DNA from 4 places in the Enterobacter sp. B79-1 genome. Region 2 is predicted to be linked to each of the others. Evidence: predicted binding sites of a transcription regulator. Region 2 holds the regulator's gene; each other region holds the start of a gene.
What was found. The regulator CRP, encoded in region 2, controls carbon source genes, mostly activating them, when cyclic AMP is high. The targets are predictions, from matches to a motif close to ATGTGANNNNNNTCACAT.
Positions count from the first base shown of each region.

Region 1 (2,193 bases), on a different contig from region 2:
CGGTACGTTCAGATCGGCACGGATGAAAACGCGTTTACCAGCCAGATCCAGATCGGTCATCTTAATTACAGACATGGTGAATCCTCTCGTTGATTCTTAAAGTTTTGCAGACGCACGATGCGTCTTACCTGAAACCTTGAGCGGCCATTGCTAACGTGGTGTCGAGCATTCGGTTAGCAAAGCCCCATTCGTTATCACACCAGACCAGCGTCTTGATAAGGTGTGCCCCACTGACGCGCGTTTGTGTGCCATCGACGATAGCGCTGTGCGGGTCGTGGTTAAAATCTACTGAGACCAACGGTAATTCCGTATAGTCAACTATACCATGAAATGCACCCTGTGCCGCTTTTTGCAGCAACAGGTTGACTTCACAGGCTTTTACCGGTTTTTTCACCGTCACGCTGAGGTCGATTGCGGTCACGTTAATCGTCGGAACGCGCACGGCAATCGCTTCGAAACGGTCGTTAAACTGCGGGAAAATTCGGGTGATCCCTGCAGCCAGTTTCGTATCCACCGGGATGATTGACTGGCTCGCTGCGCGAGTGCGTCGTAAATCCGGATGGTAGGCGTCGATAACCTGCTGATCGTGCATGGCGGAGTGAATCGTGGTCACGGTGCCGGATTCAATGCCATACGCATCGTCTAACAGTTTGATGACCGGAATAATGCAGTTGGTGGTACAGGAGGCGTTGGAAACAATGCGGTGTTCGGCCTGCAGCTCATGCTGGTTAACGCCAAACACGACGGTCGCGTCGAGGTCGTTACTGCCGGGGTGAGAAAACAGGACTTTTTTTGCGCCTGCGGCCAGATGTGCTTCGCCATGTTCGCGGCTGCCGTAAACGCCGGTACAGTCAAGCACAATATCCACACCCAGTTCACGCCACGGTAGCCCGGCGATGCTGCTCTCATGCAGTACGCGGATGGCATCGTCGCCGACAAACAGCTGATCTCTTTCCTGGCGAACATCCCAGGCAAAGCGTCCGTGGCTGGTGTCATATTTCAACAAATGCGCCATGCCCGCAGCATCAGCCAGTTCGTTGATTGCTACCACGGTTATTTCCGCACGACGCCCGGATTCATATAAAGCACGAACCACGTTGCGCCCGATGCGACCGAAGCCATTAATCGCTACGCGTACGGTCATAGATCTCCTGCAAAGCTATCCCTGGGTTTGAGGTGGCTGAAAGAGTAATCCAGCGACGCCCGAAGGGGAATCCTTGCTGTCACAAACTGCGATTGATTGGTCAATTGTCGAACATTTAATCGACTGAAACGCTTCAGCAAGAATAAGCGAATTGGGGAATAAAAGGAATCTCTGTCCAGATGAATAAGCGGGCTATATGACTTGCATCACATTTTTGATGGAATAGTGCCGACAAAAAAGCCGGGTGACGCGCTAGCGCTTACCCGGCCTACTTTCGTGCCATTTGTAGGCCCGGTAAGCGCAGCGCCACCGGGCAAAACAGCAATTACAGCAGTTCTTTCGCCTTAGCGACAACGTTCTCAACGGTGAAGCCGAACTCTTCGAACAGCAGCTCTGCCGGAGCAGATTCACCGAAGGTGGTCATGCCGACGATAGCGCCGTTCAGGCCAACGTATTTGAACCAGTAGTCAGCGATACCCGCTTCCACTGCCACGCGAGCGGAAACCGCTTTAGGCAGCACGGATTCACGGTATGCAGCATCCTGCTTGTCGAACGCATCGGTAGACGGCATGGAAACCACGCGGGCTTTCACGCCTTCGGCAGTCAGTTTTTCCCAGGCTGCAACCACCAGTTCAACTTCAGAACCGGTGGCGATGAAGATCAGCTCAGGCTGGCCCGCGCAATCTTTCAGCACGTAACCACCGCGAGCGATGTTCGCCAACTGCTCAGGCGTACGCTCCTGCTGTGCCAGGTTCTGACGGGAGAGGATCAGCGCGGTTGGACCGTCCTGACGCTCAACGCCGTATTTCCACGCCACCGCGGATTCAACCTGGTCACATGGACGCCATGTGCTCATGTTCGGCGTCACGCGCAGGGAAGCCACCTGCTCTACCGGCTGGTGAGTTGGACCATCTTCGCCCAGACCGATGGAGTCGTGGGTGTAGACCATCACCTGACGCTGTTTCATCAGCGCAGCCATACGCACGGCGTTACGTGCATATTCAACGAACATCAGGAAGGTAGAGGTGTACGGCAGGAAACCACCGTGC
Region 1 covers NZ_JBYAZJ010000005.1:337,143-339,335, forward strand. The annotation lists gene pgk (phosphoglycerate kinase) at 1-75, opposite strand, end outside; gene epd (erythrose-4-phosphate dehydrogenase) at 125-1,144, opposite strand; gene tkt (transketolase) at 1,470-2,193, opposite strand, start outside.
Region 1: the regulator CRP is predicted to act here: its motif matches at 1,339-1,356, upstream of epd (erythrose-4-phosphate dehydrogenase).

Region 2 (2,193 bases):
CGTCAGCAGCGGCGGCAGGGATTTCTCCGGGTCGGTATGCTGGGTGAGCAGGGTGTATTTGGCTTCACAGTAATCCGCAAGCTGCACATAGAGCAGGCTCAGGGATTCACGCAGCGGCTGTTCCCGCCAGAGCCAAAACCAGAACCAGTTAAACACCCCGTACCAGAGCGTGCCAAGGGCGTAGATCAGCAGTGGCTCCCACACCGGCATATTCCCGGCGAGGCTCAGGGTGAAGATAGCCGCAATCAGCGAGGCGGGCAGCAGGCGCGCGTGCAGCGAACTGATTTCCGCCGTCACGCCAAGCGTCATCGCCAGCACGGTCAGGATCAGGGGCAGCGGGATATCACGGGCAAGCAGGAGCTGTACGGCGAGACTACAGCCCGCAAACAGACAGCCACCGATAATCAGGCGTTTGAAAAAGCGCTTATGCGGCGTGTCCAGACCGGCAATGTTGCAGCAGGCGGGCACGAGGGAAAACAGCAGACCTTGCTGGAGGTGTCCGAGGATCAGGCCCACGGCCACAGGAAGGCACAACACCAGCGTTTGTCGCAGTGCGTAGTTAACTTCCGGGTGATAGATCAGCCTGCGCCACATGGGGAGTAGAGACAAAAACGGCGTGACACCTTGCGATGGCACGCCGTTTGAGCGGAATTAACGCGTTCCGTAAACCACGATGGTTTTACCGTGGGCGGAGATCAGGTTCTGGTCTTCCAGCATTTTCAGGATACGGCCCACTGTTTCACGGGAGCAACCGACGATCTGACCAATTTCCTGGCGGGTAATTTTAATTTGCATGCCGTCAGGGTGGGTCATGGCGTCTGGCTGTTTCGCCAGGTTAAGCAGGGTCTGCGCGATACGGCCGGTCACGTCCAGGAAGGCGAGGTTACCCACTTTCTCAGACGTCACCTGCAGACGGCGCGCCATCTGGGAAGAAAGACGCATCAGGATGTCAGGATTAACCTGAATCAGCTGACGGAATTTCTTGTAAGAAATTTCAGCCACTTCACATGCTGTCTTTGCACGAACCCAGGCGCTACGTTCCTGGCCCTCTTCAAACAGGCCCAGTTCACCGATGAAATCGCCCTGGTTCAGATAAGAAAGGATCATCTCTTTCCCTTCTTCATCTTTGATCAGCACTGCCACCGAGCCTTTAACGATGTAATACAACGTTTCCGCTTTTTCACCCTGGTGAATCAGCGTGCTCTTCGATGGGTACTTATGAATGTGGCAATGAGACAAGAACCATTCGAGAGTCGGGTCTGTTTGCGGTTTGCCAAGCACCATGCGCTGTTATCCTCTGTTATAAGCTGTCACCAGAGTCATAAGATGCATCCGGACTCTGGGGTTGCAATCGAATTCTTACCCATACCCTGGGAAGTCGGCTGTCGTAACGTTTCGCAGCCAGTAAAGTTTGATGTCCTCTGCATACATGTGTAACGTCAATGTATTACTGTAGCATCCAGAGTGTTTTAGCATAGCTTTTGCCGCGTGTCTCCTGGTGTCTCGCTTCAGCATGATGCAGGTCGCCTTCCGTTGCGAGAAATGTAATGCACGCGTAATCTGTCACCAAAAATGCAACGTTGGAGTTAATGAATATGCAAGCGCGTGTGAAATGGGTTGAAGGTTTAACGTTCCTGGGCGAATCCGCTTCTGGACATCAGATTTTGATGGACGGTAACTCCGGCGACAAAGCCCCAAGCCCGATGGAGATGGTGCTGATGGCGGCGGGCGGATGCAGCGCAATTGACGTGGTGTCGATTTTGCAAAAAGGTCGTCATGATGTGTCCGATTGCGAAGTGAAGCTTACTTCCGAACGACGCGAAGAGGCGCCACGCCTGTTCACGCACATTAATCTGCACTTTATCGTGACCGGTAAAGAACTGAAAGATGCCGCAGTATCACGCGCCGTAGACCTTTCTGCGGAGAAATATTGCTCTGTGGCGTTAATGCTGGAGAAAGCGGTAAAAATCACGCATTCGTATGAAGTGATCGAGGCTTAATCTTTTGGCGGGTGGCGCTTCGCTGACCCGCCCTACAAAAGCACGACCGTAGGCCCGGTAAGCGCAGCGCCACCGGGCAAAACAACTCACGCGATCTGCTTCCCTTCCATCAGTCGCTGGACCAGCGGCGTCATAATTAACTCCATCGCCAGCCCCATTTTTCCGCCCGGCACTACCAACGTATTCATATGCG
Region 2 covers NZ_JBYAZJ010000009.1:183,780-185,972, forward strand. The annotation lists gene AC2T6E_RS20670 (YccS/YhfK family putative transporter) at 1-594, opposite strand, end outside; gene crp (cAMP-activated global transcriptional regulator CRP) at 652-1,284, opposite strand; gene AC2T6E_RS20680 (OsmC family protein) at 1,596-2,000, shown strand; gene AC2T6E_RS20685 (phosphoribulokinase) at 2,087-2,193, opposite strand, start outside.

Region 3 (2,193 bases), on a different contig from region 2:
CTTCGTCGCTTAATGCATGACCATCACGTTTTTTACGAATAATTTCTTGTGCGAGAAACACGGTAACCTCCATGCGGAATCGGGGGAGTTGTGGCGGGTGGCGCTACGCTTACCCGCCCTACGATCCTGTAGGCCGGATAAGCGAAGCATCATCCGGCATTGTCTGGCAATCAGTAGCTGCTTGCGCTCTTACCGTCGCCGTGACCCAGCGCTTTCAACAGGCTGGCCAGCAGGCTGGACGCGCCGAAGCGGTAGTGACGGGAATCGGCCCAGTCGGAGCCGAACAGCTCGTCGGCAATCGCCAGGAACTGCTGCGCGTCTTCAGCGGTACGCACGCCGCCCGCAGGTTTGAAACCAACGGTTTTGGACACGCCCATATCACGGATCACTTCCATCATGATGCGCGCGCTTTCCGGGGTCGCATTCACCGGCACTTTACCGGTAGAGGTTTTAATGAAATCCGCACCGGCTTTGATGGAGATTTCAGACGCCTTACGAATCAGCGCCTCTTCTTTCAGCTCGCCGGTTTCGATGATCACTTTAAGCAGCACGTTTGCCGCCGCGCACGCGTCTTTACAGGCTTTCACCAGGTCAAAACCGACCTGCTCGTTGCCGGCGATCAGCGCGCGGTACGGGAACACCACGTCCACTTCATCTGCACCGTAAGCAATCGCCGCGCGGGTTTCTGCCAGCGCAATCTCGATATCATCGTTGCCATGCGGGAAGTTAGTTACGGTTGCAATGCGCACGTCCGGCGTGCCCTGCTCTTTCAGCGTCTTACGGGCAATCGGGATAAAGCGCGGGTAGATACAGATGGCTGCGGTGTTACCCACCGGCGTTTTCGCCTGATGGCACAGGGCGATGACTTTTTCATTGGTGTCGTCATCGTTCAGGGTGGTCAGGTCCATCAGTTTCAACGCGCGCAGGCTGCTTGCAGTTAAATCGGTCATAACATTCTCCAACGGCAGTGCCGTATAAATTTTACCTTGCGGGTCTGTGAGTATTCTAACATTCACCCGCATCCACACTTCGACATTCATCACAGTTAATGAAAACTGCGTACAAATTTGCATTACTGTAATGAGATCTTCTTCAAACTTTATCGCGCTAACTGCTGACTAAAGCAGCGATACCCCCTGTCGGATCAAAAGCCCCAACAGGCTGGCTTTCTACAATCTGTTCATCATCCGCAGAATATTAAAGGAAGCGCACATGCCCCACTCCAGCCTCGACGCCCTGCAACAACGTTGCCAGCACATTGTGACAAGCCCGGTGTTAACGCCTGAGCAAAAACGTCATTTTCTGGCGCTGGAAGCGGAAAACGATCTTCCCTATCCCGCCCTGCCGCAGGCAGCACGCGCCGCGCTGGACGAGGGTTTTATCTGCGACATGTTCGAAGGCCATGCGCCTTACAAACCGCGCTACGTTCTGCCGGATTATGAAAAATTCCTGGCTAACGGTTCAGAATGGCTGGAGCTGGAAGGGGCGAAAGACTTTGATGACGCCCTCTCGCTGTTAACCATCCTTTATCACCATGTTCCGTCCGTCACATCGATGCCCGTCTATCTGGGCCAGCTGGATGCCATTCTGAACCCATATGTTAGAATTCTAACACAAGAAGAGATCGATAGCCGAATAAAACGTTTCTGGCGCTATCTCGACAGAACCCTGCCAGATGCCTTTATGCACGCCAATATCGGCCCGGCAGATACCCCCGTCACACGCGCCATTCTGCGCGCTGATGCAGAGCTGAAGCAGGTTTCGCCGAATCTGACCTTTATCTACGATCCCGATATCACCCCGGACGATTTGCTGCTTGAGGTGGCGAAAAACATATGTGAATGCAGTAAACCGCATGTTTCCAATGGTCCGGTGAATGATAAAATTTTCACAAAAGGTCGCTATGGCGTGGTGAGTTGTTACAACTCTCTGCCGCTTGCAGGCGGTGGCAGCACCCTTGTACGCCTTAACCTTAAGGCCATTGCCGAATACAGCGCTTCTGCCGAAGACTTCTTTACCCGCACGCTCCCGCACTACTGCCAGCAGCAAATCGCCATCATCGATGCGCGCTGCGATTTCCTGTATGCGCAATCTGGCTTCTTTGAGAATAGCTTCCTGGTGAAAGAGGGGCTGATTGACGCCGATCGGTTTGTGCCGATGTTTGGCATGTACGGTCTGGCGGAAGCGGTGAAC
Region 3 covers NZ_JBYAZJ010000003.1:235,089-237,281, forward strand. The annotation lists gene deoA (thymidine phosphorylase) at 1-61, opposite strand, end outside; gene deoC (deoxyribose-phosphate aldolase) at 171-950, opposite strand; gene AC2T6E_RS11470 (YjjI family glycine radical enzyme) at 1,213-2,193, shown strand, end outside.
Region 3: the regulator CRP is predicted to act here: its motif matches at 1,081-1,098, upstream of deoC (deoxyribose-phosphate aldolase).

Region 4 (2,193 bases), on a different contig from region 2:
CAGAGCGCGGTTCGAGACACTTTTTGAACCAGGCAGATTGATGATGCCATCTACCCGCGCGATAGGTTGTAACGTCAGGGATTCCATGAAAACTAAACTCTCAACTCAACATAATAAAAACCCCGCAGGGATGCTGCGGGGGTGAATAACAGCAAATTAACCGTGACGACGTTCGAAGTCGATCATGAAATCGGTCAGGGCTTTAACGCCTTCCAGCGGCATCGCGTTATAGATGGAGGCACGCATGCCGCCAACGACACGGTGACCTTTCAGCGCATGCAGACCAGCCGCGAAGGACTCTTCCAGGAACACTTTGTCCAGGTTGCTATCCGCCAGCTGGAACGGCACGTTCATGCGGGAACGGTTAGCTTTCGCCACATCGTTGCGGTAGAAATCGCTCTTGTCGATCACGCCATATAGCAGTTCAGCCTTCTGCTGGTTAACCTTATCCATCTGCGCCACGCCGCCGTTTTGCTTCAGCCATTTGAAGACCAGGCCGGAAAGGTACCAGGCAAACGTTGGTGGCGTGTTGAACATAGAATCGTTATCGTTCAACACGGTGTAATCGAGAATCGACGGGCAGGATTTGTGTGCTTTGCCTAGCAGGTCTTCACGCACAATCACAATTGTCAGCCCAGCAGGGCCGATATTTTTCTGTGCGCCAGCGTAGATCACACCGTAACGGCTAACGTCCAGCGGCGTGGAAAGAATGGTCGAAGAGAAGTCCGCGGTAACAACCACGTTTTCACCAAAGTTTGGCTCTTCATGGATGGCGATACCGTCAATGGTTTCATTCGGACAGTAGTGGAGATAGGCTGCGTTATCAGAAACGTGCCACTCGCTCATCGGCTTAACGCCGCGCAGGCCGTCAACGGTCACTTTGGCGTCGATGACATTCGGCGTGCAGTACTTATGCGCTTCCTTGACAGCGCTGGCCGCCCAGTAGCCCGCGTCCACATAATCAGCGGTAGTTTTGTCTCCCAGCAGGTTGAGCGGGATACCGGCAAACTGACCGCGCCCACCGCCGTGGCAGAACAATACTTTGTAGTTCGAGGGAATGTTCAGCAGATCGCGAAAATCCTTTTCTGCCTCTTCCGCCACCTGAATAAACTCTTTACCACGGTGGCTAACTTCCATCACCGACGTACCCAGACCGTTCCAGTCACACAGCTCCTGTTGAGCCTGTTTAAGCACGTCTGCCGGTAACATTGCCGGACCTGAACTGAAATTAAAGACTTGAGCCATTTCCCCTCACCACGCTAAAAGCCATAAGTTATAACTGTGGATATCGGTTTTATCATTCAGTGACACGCGCCGCAATGTCTAAAACTTATGACCCATGAAATGTGCCCCGCGTCACACAAAACAATCTGCCGCCTCGCTAAGGCAAAACCGACAAAATGGCTGTCAGGTGATACGTTTGGCCCGGCTAACCTTCGTCCATTCCGGATTTGCACAGCGGGGGCATAATTGACGATCCCCCGGCTGCATCGCGACAACATGGCTACATCTTACGCAAGCATATTCACCTGATTCAGGTACCGTTCTGAAACGCTCGATCAGCATATCCGGCAGGATACAGAGCCCCGGCTTCACCTCGTCGTCAGAATAGTAATAGACGCTGATCTGCCCGTTGGTTTCCATGATCGCCAGCCGCACCTGCCCGAGCTGTTCAACGCTGTTCAGGCGTAGCTCCATAAAGAACTCAAACTCGGTCATATTGGCGCTTTTTACATTTTCCCAGGCCAGCTGTCCGTCCTCGACGATAACGACCGGCTTCCCTTCAAGCAGATCTTCCAGCTTTTCGCTTTTCGACATCAGCCACATGACAAGACGGTAAAGTAGCGCCAGTGAGACAAAAACGATAAACACCGGCACCATCGGCACATCGTCATAAAAGGCAACGTCTCCCGCCGCTGACCCCAGCGTCAGGATGATCAACACTTCAAAGAGCGACATCTGCCGCACGCCGCGACGGCCGGTGATTTTTAGAAACAGGAAGACAAGCACGAAGGTATACAGGCTGCGCAGCGCCACTTCGCCCAGAAATTCAGGAGGAACTTTATCAAACGCCATCCGCTGGAGATCAAATGCTTTCATTTTTCTATGCCTTAACAGTCAGTTACTGCCACTAAGCATAGCCCAGCCTTTTATTTTCGCCGAAGATAGCACCCGTCACGCAAAACCCGTATC
Region 4 covers NZ_JBYAZJ010000001.1:1,154,792-1,156,984, forward strand. The annotation lists gene aroA (3-phosphoshikimate 1-carboxyvinyltransferase) at 1-87, opposite strand, end outside; gene serC (3-phosphoserine/phosphohydroxythreonine transaminase) at 157-1,245, opposite strand; gene AC2T6E_RS05640 (DUF421 domain-containing protein) at 1,408-2,100, opposite strand.
Region 4: the regulator CRP is predicted to act here: its motif matches at 1,345-1,362, upstream of serC (3-phosphoserine/phosphohydroxythreonine transaminase).